DNA from 3 places in the Lysinibacillus sp. BS3 genome. Region 2 is predicted to be linked to each of the others. Evidence: riboswitches for the same ligand, from Rfam matches in the RefSeq annotation. Region 2 holds a riboswitch; each other region holds the start of a gene.
What was found. Region 2 has a riboswitch for S-adenosylmethionine ahead of metA (homoserine O-succinyltransferase). Riboswitches for the same ligand answer to the same signal wherever they lie in the genome.

Region 1 (7,003 bases), 1.1 Mb from region 2:
GAAAGTAACTTTTGTTTTGCAACAAGAAAGAACGTGAGGTTGAAGAGATGTTAACATTTACAGATTTACATGGCCTACAAGTAGATTTGAGTTTTACAAGAGGCGAATTTAAAGTAGAACCTAAACACGTCCTTGTCCTTTTAAAGCATGAAAATAAATGGTTATGTACTGTCCATAAACGACGTGGTGTAGAAGTGCCAGGAGGGAAATTAGAAGAAGGGGAAACCTTAGAGGAGGCGGCGATTCGAGAAGTTTTTGAAGAGACGGGTGTTCATGTGAAGAATCTTCAATGGTTTGCAGAGTATGCAGTGTATGATGAAATCGTTTTTTGTAAATCCGTTTTCACTGCACAATTTTTAGCGCAAGAGGATATAGAATTTGATTTAGAAACGTCAGGCATGCTTTGGTTAACCGATGAAGAATTTGCTCAGCATCCTAACTTGAGTTTTCACATGAAGGATGAGGGGATGAAGAAAATGCTGGAGGAGCTGAAACATCGTGACACACAATGGTGATATTATCGAAAAACGCCCCTATCCTTCACCAAATCCAGCTATACGTTTAACGGAAATAACCTATCTTTCACAGGGCTTACGTATAAAAGGACTATTAGCAGAGCCAAAGACTGAAGGTACATATGATGGCTTTTTATATTTAAGAGGCGGCATGCAAAGCATTGGGATGGTAAGACCCTCTCGTATTGCACAATTTGCGGCGCAGGGCTTTATCGTATTTGCCCCATATTATCGTGGGAATCGTGGGGGAGAGGGGCGTGACGAGTTTGCAGGGGCAGACCGTTACGATGCGGTCTATGCCGTAGATGTACTCAAACAATTCTGCAATGACAATATCCATGTTTTTGGTTTTTCACGAGGTGGTATTATGGCTCTGTGGACAGCTATTTTAAGAAGGGATATTACTTCTGTTGTAACATGGGCAGGTGTTTCTGATGCAACGGCCACTTATTGGGAGCGTACAGATATGCGCAGAATGATGAAGCGTGTTATTGGAGGAACACCTAATCGTGTACCAGAAGCGTATGATGCAAGAACACCACTTTTTGAGATAGAGCGTATAACAGCTCCCGTTCTTATCATTCATGGCTATCGTGATGAAAATGTGGATATTGAACATGCCAGACAATTGGCATTTTTTTTAGAGGAAGCAAATAAATCATTCGAAACTTGGTATGATCTTAACTATGCACATCAATATCCACCAGCAAAAAATCGTGAAACTGTCCGTGCTCTTTGCAAGTGGATGAAACAACAATAAAGCATAGAGAAAACAAAAAGACAAAGGGAACGAATAAATTGTTCCCTTTGTCTTTTATATAGACGTTATTTTAATGGACCACCAAGTGTAGTGATGGCTTCAGAAACGTTTGAGAATTTCTTGAAGTTTTCGTTGAATAAGCCTGCAAGCTCAGCAGCTTTTGCATCGTATGCAGCTTTATCTGCCCAAGCTTCACGAGGATTTAACACTTCTGAAGGTACGCCTTCAACTGCTTTTGGAATGTGTAAACCAAACACAGCATCTTGTGTTGTTTCAACATCTGCTAATTTACCATCGATTGCTGCACGGACCATTGTACGTGTGTAAGATAGTTTCATACGGCTACCTGTGCCATATTCGCCACCAGTCCAACCAGTGTTTACTAAGTATACCTGTGCACCGTGCTCGTCAATTTTTTGTCCTAACATTTCTGCGTATACTGTTGCAGGAAGTGGAAGGAATGGAGACCCGAAGCAAGTAGAGAATACTGGTTCTGGCTCAGTCACACCACGTTCAGTTCCAGCAAGTTTAGAAGTGAACCCGCTTAGGAAGTGATACATCGCTTGTTCTTTTGTTAATTTACTGATTGGAGGTAACACGCCAAATGCATCAGCTGTTAGGAAGATGATTGTTTTTGGATGACCTGCAACAGAAGGATCAACGATATTTTCGATGTATTGGATTGGATAAGCTACACGTGTATTTTCTGTTAGTGAACCATCATCATAGTCACAAATACGAGTTTCTGGATCAACAGCTACGTTTTCTAATACAGAGCCGAAGCGGATTGCATTGTAGATTTCTGGTTCTTTTTCAGCAGAAAGGTTGATTGTTTTTGCATAGCAGCCACCCTCAATGTTGAATACACCATTATCAGACCAACCGTGTTCATCGTCACCGATTAGCTTACGATCAGGATCAGCTGATAACGTCGTTTTACCAGTACCAGATAGACCGAAGAATAACGCTACATCGCCAGCTTCACCAACGTTTGCTGAGCAGTGCATTGAAAGAATACCTTGTTGTGGTAATAAGTAGTTCATGATACCAAAGATAGATTTTTTCATTTCACCAGCATATTCTGTACCACCAATTAAAATAATTTTCTTTTCAAGTGATACGATGATGAATGTTTCAGAAGCAGTACCATCAACCGCAGGATCTGCTTTAAAGTTAGGAGCTGAGATGACAGTGAAGTCGGCAACATGAGAAGCTAATTCATCTGCTGTTGGACGGATAAATAATTGATGAGCAAAAAGATTGTGCCATGCGTATTCATTGATAACTTGAATGCTTAATTGTGAGTCTTTGTCAGCACCTGCAAAGCCTTTGAATACGAATAACTCGTCACGTTCTTTTAAATATTTTATTACTTTTACATATAGGTTATCGAACACTTCAGAAGAAATCGGTTGGTTGACTTTACCCCAGTCAATTTGATCTTTTGTGCTTTCTTCTTCTACCGTATATTTATCTTTAGGTGAACGACCAGTGTATTTGCCAGTTTCTGCACGAACTGCGCCATCTACTGTTAACATTGCTTCACCACGAGATGTAGCTTTTTCTGCTAATTGTGGTACTGAAAGTTGAACATTAATGTTACCGCCGTTTAATAATTCCTTCAGTTCGTTTGCAATTTCTACTGAATTCATCGATTAAATACCATCCTTTTTTATAGTATTCCCTTGATTTAGAGGGATTTTTTCTTAATTTCAAAAATAGTATAACACAATTGCTTAAATAATCTATACTAATTAAGAAATTATTTTAGAGTTTTTACCACTTTTCAATAAACTGACAAAAAATAATGTTTTTCGAGTAGAATACCATCAATCCTACTGTAATTAGGCACGAAAATTGAGCCACACATATGTTACCACAAGTAGCTAGGTATGTTGTAGGGATTAATTTGCTTCTATTTACATCATCATCCAAGTATGAAAAGTTTTTGTGTAATAAGTTCTTTCCTTTCTATACAGTAATACATAAGAAAATATTTGACAACGTTCGACCTTTTCAGTAACATGAGATTGAACGGATACTCTTATCCCGAGCTGGTGGAGGGTCAGGCCCTGTGAAACCCGGCAACCTGCATGAACTATTTCACGACATGCGTTGGTGCCAACCTGATGCAAGGGAACATCCCTTGAACGATAAGAGTGAAAGGTTACGCAGTCATTATTCCTTTCCTCATGTAAAGTAACGTGAGAAAAGGATTTTTTTATTGTTAAAAATCAATGTAAAGGTAAGTATATGTAGTTCTTTCCTTATTATAATGACGGATCTTTCGAAATCCTCGTGTTAAAAGCAGCAGTAACGGCTTGAGAGTTCAATCCTTAGGAGCGGACTTGACATGGGTAATGAGTACCGTATTCATACACAACTACTTATTGTAAGAGTATTTAGGAGGAAAACCAAATGACAAACCGTCGACTGTTTACATCAGAGAGTGTAACAGAAGGACATCCAGATAAGATTTGTGACCAAATCTCGGATGCCATTTTAGATGCTATTTTAGCAGAAGATCCAAATGCACGTGTAGCGTGTGAAACAACTGTAACAACAGGATTAGTATTAGTAGCAGGAGAAATTACTACTTCTACTTATGTGGATATTAAAGGTATTGTTCGTGACACTGTAGCTGAAATTGGCTATACACGAGGTAAATATGGCTTTGATGCTGAGAACTTAGCGGTGCTTGTGGCAATTGGCGAACAATCACCTGATATTGCTCAAGGTGTTGATCAGGCATTAGAGGCACGTGAAGGCTCTATGACAGATGCTGATATAGAAGCAATTGGTGCTGGTGACCAAGGCTTAATGTTTGGCTATGCATGTAATGAAACACCAGAGCTAATGCCATTACCAATTAGCTTGGCACACAAATTAGCACGCCGTTTAACAGAAGTACGTAAATCAGGTGAACTTGCCTATTTACGTCCTGATGGTAAAACGCAAGTAACGATTGAATATGATGACAATAATGTACCGGTTCGCGTGGATACAATTGTTATTTCAACACAGCATGATGAAGAAGCAACACTTGAACAAATTCAAGCAGATTTAAAAGAATTTGTTATTGCACCAGTTGTACCGAGTGAATTATTAGATGCTAATACGAAATACTTCATCAATCCAACTGGCCGTTTTGTAATTGGTGGGCCAAAAGGTGATGCTGGATTAACAGGACGTAAAATCATTGTTGATACATACGGTGGTTATGCACGTCACGGTGGTGGTGCCTTCTCAGGTAAGGATGCAACCAAGGTAGACCGTTCGGCGGCATATGCAGCACGTTATGTAGCGAAAAACATCGTAGCAGCTGGCTTAGCAGAGCGTGCTGAAGTGCAACTTGCCTATGCGATTGGCGTTGCTCAGCCTGTTTCCATTGCTGTCGATACATTTGGCACAGGTAGAGTGAAAGAAAGCGAGATCGTTGAATGGGTACGCGAGCTATTCGATTTACGCCCAGCAGGTATCATTAAAATGCTTGATCTTCGTCGTCCAATTTATAAACAAACTGCTGCGTATGGACATTTTGGTCGTACAGATTTAAATGTACCATGGGAGCAAATTGATAAAGCAGACGCGCTACGAGAAAAAGCACGTTTATAAACTATTGAACTAAAGTAATGAAGTCATTAGAAAATTATTCTGATGTATTAATAAGCAAAGGGGCAACATTGCTCCTTTTGTTTTTTTTACAAAAATACCTCGCTAGGATTCGTGAACATATTCGGTACACGAAAACGCGAGGGATTTTTTCGTTAGTATTGATTTTTTGTGTAGGTTATTTATTTCTGAAGTGATTTATAATATTGACCTTTTTCTGCGTATTCTCGTACGATGCGTTCCATATCCTCTTTATCTTCAGCATTTAATTCTCGGACAACTTTTGCTGGACGACCTAATGCTAAACTATTTGGAGGAATGACTTTACCAGGAGGTACTAGGCTTCCAGCTCCAATAAATGCACCTTCTCCAATCTCAGCTCCGTCTAAAATAATGGATCCCATACCGATTAAGGCATTTTTGCGAATTGTACAACTATGTAAAGTGACTTGGTGTCCAACTGTTACCTCATCTTCAATAATGAGCGGATATTTTGGGCTTTGGTGTAAACAGCAAAGATCTTGGATACTGACACGTTTACCAATAATCGTTGGGGAAACATCACCACGAATAACCGTATTAAACCAAATGGTTGTTTCGGCGCCAATTGTTACGTCGCCCGTAACAGTTGCGTAGTCAGCAATGAAAACAGACGGATCGATCTTTGGCGTTTTATCTTTAAATGGATAAATCATGAAAATCGCCTCTTTTCTTTCTATAATGTAGTATTATCGTATCAAATACGCAACTTTATGGAAATATAAAATTAAAATGTGCTATTTATTTCGATATAATCAAAGTGTAATTATTTTTTAGGAGGACTATGTAATGTGGAAATGGGAAGCTGATGGACAAGCAAAAGCTGTGATTGCTATTTTTCATGGTGCTTATGAAAATCACCGTTGGTATGCATGGCTGATAGAGAAATTAAGATTAGAAGGCTTCCACATAGTCATGGGAGATTTACCGAATCATGGGGGTAATGCAAGGTTTGCTCGAGTCCATGATGAAGACTTCAAATTGTACAATAAGTATACAAGAAACCTGATTGAAAATGCTTTTTCATATAATTTACCAACCTTTGTAATAGGGCATGGACTAGGTGCAACATTAATCCTCCATACACTGCAAAAGAGACAATATGAATGTGCAGGCATTATTTTAACATCACCTTGGTTGCAACTAAAGCTATTACCAGGTAAATTAACAAATGCTTTAACAAGTCTAAGTGCGTTAACGGCCAATGTTAAATTGACACATGATATTACATTAGAGAAATTAACGCGTAGTGTTGAAGGCAGAGAAGAAATGAAAGATGATGTACCGCTCATGACTGTAGTTTCTGTGAAATGGTATCGAGAACTTCAGCAGATGATGAAAAATTTAGTGATGCTGCCTAAAGGTGAAATGCCTAATATGCCTATGCTAATTATGACAGCTGAGAAGGATAAAATTACGGACACTCGCCAAACTCGAAATTGGCTTCATCAACAGGAATTCACGGAATTTCAGTTTAAAGAATGGGCAAATTGTTATCATAATTTATTTCATGAGGGAGAGCGCGAAGAGATTTTTATGTATATACGAGATTTTATTAATAATGCTCTTCGAAGAATTGGTTATATAATTAAATAGGTTTATACCCTTCCATTTACTAGGTTACTTACTTAAATATTGTTACTTAAAAATAATATTGCAATTTTCAGAAAAGTGTAATACTATAATGACTTAAAGTAAGGTAATTCAAATTGGAGGGGTAAAATGGATGTAATTGTAGAGAAGTTGAATGGTATTTTATGGGGACCATGGTTTATTTATGGCATCTTATTAATTGGGTTATTTTTCTCAATTATTACAAGGTTCCTACAAGTAAGGCACATTAAAGATATGTTTGTTTTAATGTTTAAAGGGGAGAAGTCAGAAAAGGGAATATCTTCATTCCAAGCAATGTCTATCGCATTATCAGGACGTGTAGGTACAGGTAATATTGCTGGTACTGCGACAGCGATTGGAATGGGAGGACCTGGTGCTGTCTTTTGGATGTGGGCAATCGCTTTCATAGGTGCGGCTACCGCGTATGTAGAGTCAACATTAGCTCAAATCTATAAAGAAGAGA
Region 2 (7,003 bases):
GAGGGTAGCTTGATGGAAAAAGAGATAATTAGTTCAAGACAGTTTACAATCGTTACCTTTCTCTATTCTATCGGTACAGCGATTTTAATTATCCCTTCGAGTATTACTGGTGCCGCTAAGCAAGATGCTTGGATAGCGGCAAGCATTGGTGTTCTGCTCAGTTTACTGGTTCTAAAATTATTTTTAACACTGGCCAATCAAACACCGTCCCTAAACTTTATCGAGGCCAATGAAAAAATTCTTGGGCGTTTTTTCGGGAAAATCACAGCGATTTGTTTCCTGATTATGACCTTTCTTTCGGCTGGAGAATTACTTTATTTTATCGGTATTTTCATGAAAACGGAAGTTATGCCAGAGACACCGACATTAGCATTTGCCCTACTGTTCAGTATCCTTATTATGTATGCCGCTTATTTAGGGATTGAGACCTTTGCCCGTTCGGCAGAAATCCTCTTCCCATTGTTTATCTTTATTTTTATTTTTTTCGTCATTAGTATTACCCCTCAAATTACATTTGAGAATATTCAGCCTCTACTAGAAGCGACCAAAGCATCTATGTTTTATAGTATTGCACGCTTTATGAGTATCTTTTCCTTTCCATTACTTGTATTATTGATGCTCTATCCTACTGGCGTCAATGTACAGCCGTCTGCACAGAAAGGGCTATATATTGGGGCAATCCTTGGCGGAATCGTCTTAGTTACGTTGATTGTCCTATCAATTCTTGTATTAGGTCCTGAAAACACTGCATCAAGGACATTTCCTAGCTATGCCTTAGCGCAAAGAATATCTATAGGGAATTTTTTACAGCGCATTGAAATCATTATGGCATTTATGTGGATTACGTCTATATATATTCGTACATTTATGTATTTCTATACGACCGTTGTTGGCCTCGCACAAATTTTAAAGATCAAGGATCATCGCCCACTCATTATACCGATGGGGATAATTGTTATTGGACTTTCTCAAATTGTTCATCCAGATATTGTGCATTCTACTAATTATAATAATGAAATTTGGCCAATCTTTTCCTTTATTTTCACCATTTTATTACCTATACTTTTGTTGATTGTGGTAGTTATTCGCAATCGTAAATCCAAGGCTCAAAATAACGAAACACCTCAGCAGGAAACAGAAAATGACAATCAAAAAGTCTAATTTCTTCTAAGCTAGAAAAGAAATTAGACTTTTTATTAATTAAATATGATATTCGATTTCATCTACAAAATCCCATTCATATGGTGTTTCTTGGTAAACATAGTAGTTCAACCAGTTAGAGAATAATAGATGCGTATGGGCACGCCATGTATTCATCGGCACTTGTGTCGGATCGTCATTCGGGAAGTAGTTTACAGGAACGGCGATATCTATGCCCTTCGCCACATCGCGACTGTATTCATCGGCTAGCGTTGTCGCATCATACTCTAGATGCCCCGTAATCATAATATTTTTATTATCTTTTGATTGTACAATAAATACCCCAGCATCCTCTGAATAGGATAATAATCGTAGATCTGGATGATTGCGAACCTCGTCAATCGAAACAGATGTATAGCGTGAATGGGGCGCAGTAAATAAATCACTAAAGCCACGTACCAAATCTACAGTTAAATCTGTAATCACATGGGAATAGACGCCTGAGCATTTAGCAGAAAGCTCAACCTTCCCAATGCCATAATGATGATACAATGCAGCCTGTGCCCCCCAACATATATGTAGCACGGATGTCACATTCTTTTTAGACCAATCCATAATTTCTGAAATTTCCTGCCAATAGTTGACCTCTTCAAAAGCCATTTTTTCTACTGGCGCACCAGTTATAATCATACCATCATAGCGTCGGTGTCGAATCTGATTGAACGTTGTGTAGAAAAGCTGCAAATGGGATTTACTCACATTTTTAGACTCGTGTGTGGCTGTATTCAAAAAGGTAATATTGACTTGTAATGGTGTATTCCCCAATAAACGTAATAATTGGAGCTCTGTTTTTTCTTTTTCAGGCATTAAATTTAATATTAATATATTTAATGGACGGATTTGCTGTGTTTTCGCACGATCTTCTTCCATGACGAAGATTTTTTCCTCACGTAAATGTTCTCCAGCTGGTAAATTTTTCGGAATATTAATTGGCATCTTGCTTTCCCCTCTCTATAATCACTCTCTTTTAGCAAACCTTGCTTGCGTAGAATGCAACGAAATTAAAAAATCCTCCTCATTCCATACGAGATAGAATGAGAAGGATTTTTTTCACGTCCACTCTTATCTCTCAAAGGAAAAAATCCTTTGCTGGAATTAGCACCTTTCTAACAATTGTTAGAGGTTGCTGAAGCGTCATCGGGCCAAATCCCTCAGCTTCTCTTGATAAGATTATTTAATTATCTTGAATTGTAACACGAACTAGTTAGAATATCAATAATTCATAGAATATTTTGTGATTCATGTGCATGTTCCTTGGTCATTTGATGTACACTAAGCTTGCTATATGTGGTGTTTCTGCATTTAAAATTTATGGTAAACATGCCGTAATTATGTTACCATATACTTTTAGTAAGAGAGAGGAACGTGAATAGTTTGATTAAAATTGAATTTCCAAAACCAGATCTAGTAATCCGTCAACGTGAACAAGACTTAAAACCAGGTGATGTGCCGATCACACCTTACTTTGGTTTTATTGACTTCCATAAAATCACACGAGATAAAGGCGGCATTTTCTTATTCTATAATGACAAGAATGAGCTATTGTTTGTTGGGAAAGCACGTAAAATTCGTCAACGTATTAAAAAACATTTCGAGGATAATGTATCTCCGATGAAAAACCATCGTGATGAAGTGTTCAAAATTGAAGTCTATGAAGTAGAAGATCCAATGGAACGTGAAATTTACGAAACATATGCGATTAATACTTTCCGCTCTAAATATAACGTAGACAAAGTCTTTTATTAGGCATCACGTAAAGAAACCGAAATCTCATCAAAGGGATTTCGGTTTCTTTTATCACATAATGGTCATACGATCAATTGGCGTACTCTGACCGTTTATTCGCAAATCAATGGTATCAAGCTCAGGATTCTTGACGGTGATTTTAAAAACATAGGGTTGTGCCTCTTTCCTTTGCTCGCTGCCTTCTTCTAACTGGATAATAAGCCTATTTCCCTCAGCTGTAATACTTGCCAATACATTCCCTTTTGAATAATAAACAAGGTAATATGGAGCATCCTTTTCATGCAATAGTTGTATTCTGTCATTAGAAACGATATTTTTTTGGACATTATCTGGGACAACCGTTAGCTCATGAATCGTTGGTGGATCGGTAGGTGGTGTAGCATTACAGGCTCCTAGCATTAGTAGGCTCATTAAACCTAGCAACACGAATTTTTTCAAGTAACTCCCCTTCCTTATACGACTATTCTAAGAAAAAAGCTTTACGCTCCTTAGCAATCCAGTCTTCTAACTCCTGATCATCACGTTTTACTAACCGATTGATGAGCACATCATGCCATATATAATCCTCTAACAAATAAATATGAACCGGATCATTGGTGATAAAGGCCGTCTCTTGGGTAGATGGAGAATGACCATAAATCATTTCCTGACCATCTATCGATAAGATAAACCAATGCGGTGTAGATGCTTTTTTTGTATAATGTGTGGCTCTATGCTGGTCAATTGAGGCGAGATGCTCTCCTACATACAACGTAATGCCATGAACAGGAACATGCAGCGCCACCTCTTGCAAATCTTCACGTAAGGCATCATACATATCTTCCCACATCGACAGCATCACTTTTTTCTTCGCCTTCTTTAGAAGTGACTGACAATAGTTGATAATGGATTCCTTGCCCTTCAGCATGACCACTTTAGGCTCAGCTTCCTGTACTTTTTCCTCTAATTTCTCTAATTTCCCGCTTATAGACGTAAAATTCGACTCCCAGCGCTGTTGCATTTGCTGTAAGAACACAGACACAGGCATTGCCGAATAGGTCGTTTGTTCTGCGGTCTCTTCTTTTAACACGATGCCCTTTTCTACAAGGATATTTAAAATATCATACACTCTTGCACGTGGTATGCCAGAATTTTTACTAACCTGATAAGCACTGACATGACTTTGCTGAACAAGTGCCGTATAGGCCTTTGCTTCATATTCTGTAAAACCCATTTCTTTCAGCTGGGTGATTAATTCCTCCATGTAATCCCTCCATTATCTTTATTATAGGCTACCAATGTGAAGATTTGCCAATGAAAAAATGGGGTTTACAGCGCAAATAAATTTAGTTACTATTTCAGTAGTAACTAAATTTAAAGAGGTGTCATATGTTGTTTGAAATCGATGTACATATTCTAATACTATTAATTTCTTTTGGATTTCTGGCGGCTTTTGTTGACTCAGTAGTGGGAGGGGGCGGTTTAATTTCACTACCAGCCTTACTATTTGTTGGGCCTAATCCAGCCGCTGCTGTTGCCACGAACAAACTAGCAGGAGCTATGGGCTCACTCACTTCCTCTATTTCTTTCTATCGTTCTGGCCAGCTGGACATTCGCTCTGTCCTCAAATATTTTCCACTAGCATTTATCGGATCATTATGTGGTGCTTGGACTGTGCATCTGATTAATCCAGCATTACTAAAGCCATTAATGCTTGTTATGCTGGCGGTTGTTGGGGTATATACGATCTTTAAAAAGGATTGGGGTGCCGTCTCTACCGTAAAAAATCTATCTAAAAAACATTTGTTTTTATTTATGCTGCTATTATTTGCTATTGGTTTTTATGATGGATTTCTTGGTCCTGGCACAGGGTCGTTTTTAATCTTTAGCTTCTTACTGGTAGGCTTTGATTTTTTAAAGGCGGCTGGTAATGCAAAGTTTTTAAATTTGGCGAGTAATGTGGCTGGTGTTTGTATGTTTGCCTACTTAGGTCAAATTCATTATGTTTATGGTCTAGTCATGGGCATTGCGCAAATTGGTGGGGCTATGCTTGGCTCACGGATGGCAATCAAGAAAGGAAGTGGCTTTGTCCGCACACTATTTATTGTCGTTACAATGACATTACTTGCGAAAAATGCCTATGATTTTATGATGCATTAAAATAAACGCCACAGAATTTGAAATCTGTGGCGTTTTGGCGTTAAATCATAAGCTTTTCGTTTTTAAATTTATGACTAGTGGACAAACTGACAATCACAAAAATAAAGAAGGATGCGACAATTGGTATCGTGACTGTATGCATACCAAAGACAGAAGGATAAAACCGATCAATCATAATATACAACAACATGCCTGAAATCATTGACGCAATCGCTCCGTATTTATTCGCTTTTTTCCAATACAATCCTAAAACGACTGTCCAAATAAAGACAGCCTCTAGTCCACCGAAGGCAAATAAGTTCAACCACACTAATAAATCAGGTGGATTGAGTGCAAAGATGACAACGGCTAGGCCAATGACTGTTGTTACAATAAAGCTTGCACGCTTTATCTCTGCATCACTAGCTTTCGGCTTCATATAATTTAAATAGATGTCTTTGACAACTGTAGAGCTGACAAGCATTAGTAAAGCATTAACCGTAGACATTGTCGCAGCCATTGGTGCAGCTAAAACGATTCCTGCTAAAAATGGCGGTAATACCTTCAATGTCAGGAGCGGCATGACTTTATCACCAATCTCAATGCCCGGTAAGACAGGTCGGGCTAACACCCCAATTAAATGCATGCCAAACATGATTGTCCCTATGGCAATCGTGCCAATAAGAATCGCTTGATGCATACTTTTGGAATCCTTATAGCTCATCGCACGAACCGCAATTTGCGGAAGTCCTACAACCCCTACACCAATGAGAATCCAAAATGTTGAGACATACAGAGGCGTTAAATCTCCTTGTGCGCCAAATGGTGACACAAAGTCAGGATTTTCAGCGACCAGTGAGGCCATTATATTGTCGATGCCTCCACCTGCCACAATCGTGCCGATTAATAAAATAATTGTACCAATCACCATAATTGAACCTTGGACCGTATCTGTAAGTGCAACCGCACGAAAGCCTCCGATAATCACATATACTAACACGGAAATCGCAAAAATAAACAGTGCTGCTGTGTAGCTTAAGCCAGTTAATGACTCAATTAAGCGTGCACCCCCAACCCATTGAGCCATCATAGCCGAAAATAAGAAAACAATGATACTAATGGCTGATAAAATAACAATGACATGGCTTTTGTAGCGTTCACGTAAAAAGTCGATTAACGTAATGGCCTGGTAACGACGAGCAATAATGGCGAATTTTTTCCCTAAAATCATGAGTACAAAATAACCTGCTGGTAGCTGAGCCATTGCCAGTAATACCCACCCAAGTCCTTTTGTATAGGCTACACCCGGTCCTCCGATAAAACTACTCGCACTGCCATATGTAGCAATCATCGTCATTGCAAGGATAAAACCACCCATTTCACGACCACCTAGGAAATACTCCTGCAGGAATGAATTAGAGGAGCGGACATGCTTATTGGCCCAAATACCGATTCCAAAAATAATAATTAAAAATAATAGCAATGGAAATACAACTTGCCAATGCATTAGCGATCCACCTCCTCATCATCGAATGGTACCTCTTTGAAAAAGAGTTTCATCACAATCCAGATAAGAAGGATCATAAAGCCTGTCCCAGCGATACAGCTATAGAAAAACCAGGCAGGAAAACCAAATACATACGTATAATTTCTTGGATCTCCTGAACCTAATCCATAGGCAAAGCCAAACCAAATCGCAAAGTTGACTAGGACGAGTCCAATTCCGATAAGCGCCTCTCGATGCGCTATTTTAAAGCGTTGATCTTTCACATGTAATCCCCCTAACCTACTCTATTTTACTGATATGTCGGTCTGATGGGAAGAGATGTGAGTAAATAAGGATAAGTTATATGGAAATGATTTTGTTATACTAAGTAAAAGGTAAGGAGAAGAAAGTTGCTTGATCCTGACGTTTTTCACACAAACCTAACTATCCCTC
Region 3 (7,003 bases), 1.9 Mb from region 2:
TCATTTTTATTGTTGTCATTGGAATTGTCGGTTTAATTAGTAATGCATTTTTAGTACCTAGCCAATTATCGAAAGGCAATCCCATCTCTATTCGTGATATTGGCAAAGTATTAGGCAATATTCGAATGATCTTAATACTATTCATTACCGCAATTGGATACGGCGGTGCTTTTGTTGTCTACACATATGTTTCACCTATTTTAGAGCAATATATGGGGTATTCCCCACATACAGTCGTCATTATTCTAGTTGTCTATGGTATTTGTGTAGCTATCGGTAATACTCTTGGAGGTCATTTTGCTAATCATAATCCGCTACGTTCCATCTTTATTATTTTTGTTGGACTTGCATTGGCATTGCTTGGCATTGGCTTTACTCTTGAATCACCTATTATGGGATTAATAATGGTGCTGACAATGGGATTGTTCATGTTTATGAATGTCCCAGGATTGCAGCTATATGCTGTTCTACTATCTGAAAAATATATACCATCAGCAATTTCAATGGCCTCAGCATTGAATATTTCTGCTTTCAATATTGGCATATTTTTAGGCTCATATATCGGAGGCTTTATTATTCGCCACCAATCGTTGGCACATACGCCTATATACGGATTCCTGATGGTTATGCTAGCAGCAATTGTTACACTTTTATGGTTACTTTTCGATAACAAAAAACAATAACTCTCTGAATTTCATTTTGTATAAAAAAGTAGTAGAGAATGTGTATTGTTTGTTGATATGTAGTATCCTATAATTTACTTGAACCAAACGAGAATGATTATCATTCTAATTTAAGGGAATACCCTTACTGTTTTAGTAAATCTATAGGAGTGAATAAAATGCGTAGAGGTCGATATTTTTCATTTGTAGTTTTCTTTGCACTTATATTCGTATTAGGTGCCTGTGGCTCAAATGAAGTAAAAGAGGATACAGCTACAGAAAAACAATCATCTAAAGATACAAGAATTGTAGAAGACGAGTTTGGAAAAGTAGAAATTCCTACAAATCCACAGCGTGTAGCTGCTATCTATTTGGAAGACTATTTAACTGCTTTGGATGTAAAACCCGTTGTGCAATGGTATCACCCATCTTGGGGAAAACAGGACTATTTAGGATTAGATGTTCCTGAGTTCGACATTACTGGTAGCATGGAAACATTATTACAAGCCAAGCCTGATTTAATCATTGTAGATGGTGCCGCGGACAAGGCAAAGTATGATGAATACTCAAAGGTAGCGCCTACTTACCGCTTGAAAGAAGATATTCTACAAGATCCACGTGAAATTGCGAAAACAATAGCTGATGTTTTAAATATTTCCGATAAAGCAAAAGAAATGGTTGATCAATATGAGCAACGTGTTTCCGATTTAAAAGCAAAACTAGATGAATCAATCGAAGACGAAACAGTTGCTGTTGTACGACTAAATGTAGCAGATAATACATTAGCGTTATTTGGTATTAAAAATCGCTACTCTGGCTATATTTACACAGAGACAGGCTTAACACCACATCCATTAGCCCGTGATATGACAGAGTTTCACGAGGTTTTATCAGAAGAGGCTATCACGGAATTAGATGCGGATCATATCATCCTTTTCCCTTCAAACGGAACATGGGATTCTAAAGAAAACCAAGAAGCCATTAAATGGTTAGATAGTACACTATGGAAAACACTCCCTGCTGTAAAAAATGGGCATGTTTATATTGCTGATCGCACATATTGGCAATCTGGCGCAATCACAGCCAACTTGCTAAAGTATGATGATTTAGAGAAATGGTTCGTCAAATAATTTTCCAAAGAAAGCTCTTAATGAGGGCTTTCTTTGTGTTGTTCTGCCAATTCAAAAAAAGGGGTGAATTATTAATGGGTAACTTAACACATGTTTATACGTTACAAAATATCTCTTATTCAATTCAACCGTCAAAAAAGTTATTGATTAGTAGTGATTTCTATACACTTTTTATCGTAATGAATGGTAGCGGAAAGCTAGCCATAGATCATGACACCATTCATTTTAGTGAAGAAAAGTGCATATTGATTCCGCCAAATAACACGGTTAGTATCCACATTCAAAGTGAACACCTTTGTTTTTATCAGTTACAATTCAACATTGTCAATCTCAGCAATAGTCAAAATTCATATAGTCATTTTACAAGTATCAGCGAACGACATCTTCTCCCCTTTTCACAATGTCATAGACTGCTAGAAGTCATCTATCAAAACCGGTTAGCGGAGGATGAACACACGATTTTTGAACAGCATGTGCACTTTCAAGAGCTGATGTTATTACTCTTACATCAAACCATACCCAAGCAGATGAAAAAAAATGATCGCCAATCTGTTGAGCAGTCCGTTAACCATTTACAAAAACATTTTGAAAAAGAGTGGACGGTTGAGCAGCTAGCACAGCTAGCTGACGTACCAAGATGGAATTATACGCGCATTTTTAAAGATATTACGGGACAAATTCCTCTTCACTATTTAACTAAACTTCGTATTGAAAAAGCTAAGCATTTATTAATGACAACAAATGATCGAGTATTTGAAATTAGCCAGTCTGTCGGATTTAATAATGAGTATTATTTTAATCGTCGCTTTAAGGAACATGTCGGCATCTCTCCAGGACAATATCGAAGAAATCAAAGCAGCCATATACGTGTATTTGCACCATTCTTAGAAGATTTCTTTGTTGCGCTTGGGATTACGCCAATTGCTCAATTCAGTCATTCAAAATGGGGGAAACAAGACTATTTAGGTCTACAGAAAGTGCCAGATATCGATGTACAAAATAGAGAAATGGATCGACTCTTTTACTATAAGCCAACTTTAATTATGTTAGATTCTGGTGTAGAGCGTTGGGAATCCTTTCAGCACTTAGATGAAGTAGCCCCCGTCTGCCATCTTTCACACCCTGGAGAGAATTGGCAATCTACTTTATTTAAAATTGCAGATCTAACAGGAAAAACCTCCTTGATGCAAGACGTAATCCTACAATATGAAGATAAAGTACAACAAGCAAAAGGAATTCTTAGCAAATCTGTTTATGGGCAAAGTGTAGCATTTCTCCGTATTTCAGCCATTGGCATTACTCTATATGCGGGTCCTAAATGTGGCTATACGGGCCCCATTTTATATCGTGACTTAGGTTTAATGCCACATTCACTAGTATGGAGTATTCCGCACAATCAACGTAAAGCACAACTGAAATTTGCTCAATTGTTGCAATTAGATGCTGATCATTTATTTATTACCTTTGATAAACAACATTCCATTTATGAAAATGAGGAACGTGCTATTTTAAAAACTCCTACTTGGAAAAACCTAGCTGCCGTTAAAAGCAACTGTGTCTATGAAGTAGACTTTTTAACATGGATGAATTATGGCATTTTATCACATAGTAAAAAAATTGATGATGTCTTAAATGTACTTGGCTAAAAGGAAGCTTACTTTAGCTTCCTTTTTAAATGATTAGGACAAACATTGCACTGCTAATAACACCGAAAGCCGTTTTGCTACATAAGATAGGATATCAGTTATAGGATAGGAGGAATGACCTTGTATTACAATCCTTATCCGTATTTTGTGCATCCCTATCATTATCCAACATCGCCTATCGCTAATCATTTTGCCACTAGACCCTTTTCGCAACATCTAGCAATGCCGACCAATAATCCTTTTCCACCTGTCGATACACACAAATTAAAAGCTTCAGCATCACGGATAAAGGCAATGATGCAGCAAGCCCAATTACTTACGGATAAAATAGATAGCTCCCAACAATTCGCACATGATTTAATGAATGCTGCTCAACTTTCAAATAAAACAGAGGTTGAAAAATTAATCACATCAACAGGCATTACGATGAAATTTGAAACAAACTATACACCAGACAGTTTTAGAATACGTCTTATTGATAATGATTGTTGTGGAGTCACCTTAAATTTGAATTGGTGAAAATTCCTAGTGAACTTGTAAACTATAAAAAACTATGCTAAAGTGTTTGTATTGTTATTTCTGAAAATTCTTATATTACTTTTCTTATCAAGAGAGACGGAGGGATTGGCCCGATGAAGTCTCAGCAACCAGCTAACAGTATGGTGCTAATTCCAATTGGCAAAATGATCAGCCTTGAAGATGAGAAGAAGAACTACCGTTGTTGCAGCAGGAGTCCTCTTCTATTAGGGGACTCCTTTTTATTTACAACTATTTTTACAGAAAGCAGGGAAATCGATGTCTAATGAACTTTTACAAGCATTGCAATTATTAAAATCGAAACAGTGGGTTGACTTAACACATACATTCGGCCCTAATTCACCACATTTTTTTATGTTTGAGGACGCTAAATTTGAAACGTTATTTTCTCATAAGGACGGTTTCTTCGCTCAACAATTCACGTTCCCTGGTCAATATGGCACACATATCGACCCACCCATTCATTTTGTGCGAGATACTCGCTACTTAGAAGAATTAGAACTAAAAGAGCTTGTTCTTCCCCTTGTTGTTATTGATAAATCACAAGAGGCTGCGAGCAACCATGATTTTTCATTAAGTGTTGAAGATATTCTTGATTTTGAGGACAAGCATGGAGAAATTGAAGCAGGAACATTTGTAGCATTACGCACAGATTGGAGTAAGCGCTGGCCAGATAAAGAGGCTTTCAGTAATAAGGATGCAGATGGACATAACCATATCCCTGGCTGGGGTTTAGAAGCTTTACAGTTTTTACTAAAAGAACGCAAGGTAAGCGCAATTGGTCATGAAACTTTCGATACGGACTCTGCTGCTGATTTTCGTAAAAATGGCAAGCTAGATGGCGAATATTTTGTACTTGACCAAGACACCTATCAAATTGAGCTAATGACGAATTTGGACAAGCTACCTGCGAAAGGCGCTATCATCTTCAATATCGTACCTAAGCCAGAAAAAGCATCTGGCTTCCCTGTGCGCTCATTTGCTATTTTGCCATAACATAAAAGTCGGTATAGCGTATACCGACTTTTATGTTTGTCCATTTCTTTTTTTGAATAGAAAGTAAACAATGAGCATCCCTACAATAAATAAAAGGATAAGATAGATACTATAATGAGTCAGATAGTATCCAACAAATCGCCATTTCTCTCCAAGCATCTTTCCTAATGATATAAATGTGAACGTCCAGATAAATGCCCCTGTATAGGCAAAAAGCGCAAACTTTCTATAAGGATAATTATTAATAGCCGCAATATACGCTGTCAAATGACGTACCCCGGGGATAAAATAGCCAATTAATAATAGGGTAGGTCCTATTTTTGTAAACATCTTTTTCGTAAAGTCAATTTTTTGCTCTGTAATATGAATTTTAGGCCCATATTTCTGCAATAACGGTAAGCCAAAACGATAACCAATATAGTAGCTTAAGGTAATGCCTCCAACCGCACCAATCATTGCACTGACTAAAGCAGGAATATGTTCAAGACTTTCTCGGTAAACACTATAGCCTACATAAGTTAGAAACACCTCATCAGGAAGTGGCACCCCTACAATACCTCCAATTAGAATCACGATAATTCCAAAGTATCCGTAATGTTCAATTAGAGACTGCACGTGATGTGCCATAAATCATCCCACCTAAATTTATTAAAATCTACCTGCTATATATAGTGTAGCCTCAGCGCTCTAAATGACTTGAAGCTGACGTAAAGCAAAATTGATACCGCCATCCGTAGATGTCTTTGTAACAAAATTCGCAACACTTTTTAGAGCTTTACTACCATTTCCCATGGCAATTCCTACTCCTACATATTCCAACATGTCAATATCATTATCCCCATCCCCAAAGGCAATCGCATTCTTAGGGTCAATATTGAAATGATCAAGCACCGCTTTAATAGCTATAGACTTCGAAACATCCTGCTGTAATACATTCACAATATAAGGATGCCAACGCTGTAAAAATATATTCGAAACTTGGCTAGTATATCTTTTTTCAGCCAGCTCATCCGCATATAGACACATGAGAAAAACCTCTTCATCTACAATTTTTTCATTTATATGTGGAAAATCCCGTAAAGATAAAGTTTCTTGCATCGCTCTTAAAGCTACTGGACTTTGTATGCTATTCATGGATAGCTGCTCTGTAAAAAATGTTAGGCTATGCTGCTGTTCCTGTGCAAACGCCTGTACATTGTGGACAATTTCTTTGGCAATCGGAGTTTTATGTATGACAAGATCCTTATGTTTCACATAGGCCCCATTTGCAGTAATAAAGGTTTCAATCCCCAGCGCTTTTAACTCATAACACATAGATAAGGGTCTTCCAGTAGCCGCTACAAGATGGATTCCTTTTTCTTGCAATAACTGAATAGCTTGTTTTGTACTTTCTTCCACACAGCCATCCTCGTAATTAATCAATGTGCCGTCTACATCAAAAAACACGATATTATACTTCATTTTGAGAACCTCCTTCATAGTCATTTAGAACCAATTTATAATTTTTCTCCCATGAAATATGTGAAAGTATTTTGACAAACTTTAAGCAAACTATATAACTTCCTTTTGCACCACCGATAAAAACTATTACAAGCGTATTTATAATAATATTTAACTAAAAATTCCTTGAATATTTTTATTTAATAATTCTAAAGGAGTATACCAAAGAACACAAAATTGTTAAAATAAAAGATAATATCTTAAATACATTGAACGATAAAATCTGACGTATAAATAGAACAAAAGAAATAAAATTTTAGTGCACGCAAAGGAGTTGATTCTTATGGCATTTAACATTTACTACTATGAAAGTAGTGTGGATTGTAAATTTTGCAAAAAGCAGTTTACAACATATAAAGTTCGCCCTAATCGATATAAAATTATCGAAGAACAGACGGATTTCATGCCTGTTTACGATGGCCTAAACCCTTTGCTATATGAAGTTGCCGTATGTCCACATTGTGGCTATGCCTACCATAAATCTATGACACGGACATATGGACCTTTCATGCTACTCATTGATGAACTATAC

Region 1: it holds a riboswitch for S-adenosylmethionine, as region 2 does, so the genes downstream of both, metK (methionine adenosyltransferase) here and metA (homoserine O-succinyltransferase) in region 2, are expected to answer to the same signal.
Region 3: it holds a riboswitch for S-adenosylmethionine, as region 2 does, so the genes downstream of both, AAJG31_RS15020 (cyclase family protein) here and metA (homoserine O-succinyltransferase) in region 2, are expected to answer to the same signal.

What each region holds. Positions count from the first base shown of each region.
Region 1 is NZ_CP154860.1:3,851,615-3,858,617, forward strand. Features, by position in the region: gene AAJG31_RS19175 (NUDIX domain-containing protein) at 48-515, shown strand; gene AAJG31_RS19180 (prolyl oligopeptidase family serine peptidase) at 499-1,275, shown strand; gene pckA (phosphoenolpyruvate carboxykinase (ATP)) at 1,341-2,927, opposite strand; SAM riboswitch class I at 3,317-3,435, shown strand; gene metK (methionine adenosyltransferase) at 3,694-4,890, shown strand; gene AAJG31_RS19195 (gamma carbonic anhydrase family protein) at 5,070-5,582, opposite strand; gene AAJG31_RS19200 (alpha/beta hydrolase) at 5,716-6,522, shown strand; gene AAJG31_RS19205 (alanine/glycine:cation symporter family protein) at 6,649-7,003, shown strand, end outside.
Region 2 is NZ_CP154860.1:246,338-253,340, reverse strand. Features, by position in the region: gene AAJG31_RS01310 (endospore germination permease) at 13-1,161, shown strand; gene metA (homoserine O-succinyltransferase) at 1,201-2,136, opposite strand; SAM riboswitch class I at 2,260-2,371, opposite strand; gene AAJG31_RS01300 (nucleotide excision repair endonuclease) at 2,575-2,946, shown strand; gene AAJG31_RS01295 (hypothetical protein) at 2,998-3,384, opposite strand; gene AAJG31_RS01290 (TrmB family transcriptional regulator) at 3,407-4,189, opposite strand; gene AAJG31_RS01285 (TSUP family transporter) at 4,315-5,085, shown strand; gene panF (sodium/pantothenate symporter) at 5,126-6,571, opposite strand; gene AAJG31_RS01275 (YhdT family protein) at 6,571-6,834, opposite strand.
Region 3 is NZ_CP154860.1:3,050,584-3,057,586, reverse strand. Features, by position in the region: gene AAJG31_RS15040 (MFS transporter) at 1-683, shown strand, start outside; gene AAJG31_RS15035 (ABC transporter substrate-binding protein) at 842-1,792, shown strand; gene AAJG31_RS15030 (AraC family transcriptional regulator) at 1,867-3,438, shown strand; gene AAJG31_RS15025 (hypothetical protein) at 3,559-3,957, shown strand; SAM riboswitch class I at 4,039-4,144, shown strand; gene AAJG31_RS15020 (cyclase family protein) at 4,234-4,971, shown strand; gene AAJG31_RS15015 (DedA family protein) at 5,002-5,598, opposite strand; gene AAJG31_RS15010 (Cof-type HAD-IIB family hydrolase) at 5,659-6,432, opposite strand; gene AAJG31_RS15005 (DUF2225 domain-containing protein) at 6,755-7,003, shown strand, end outside.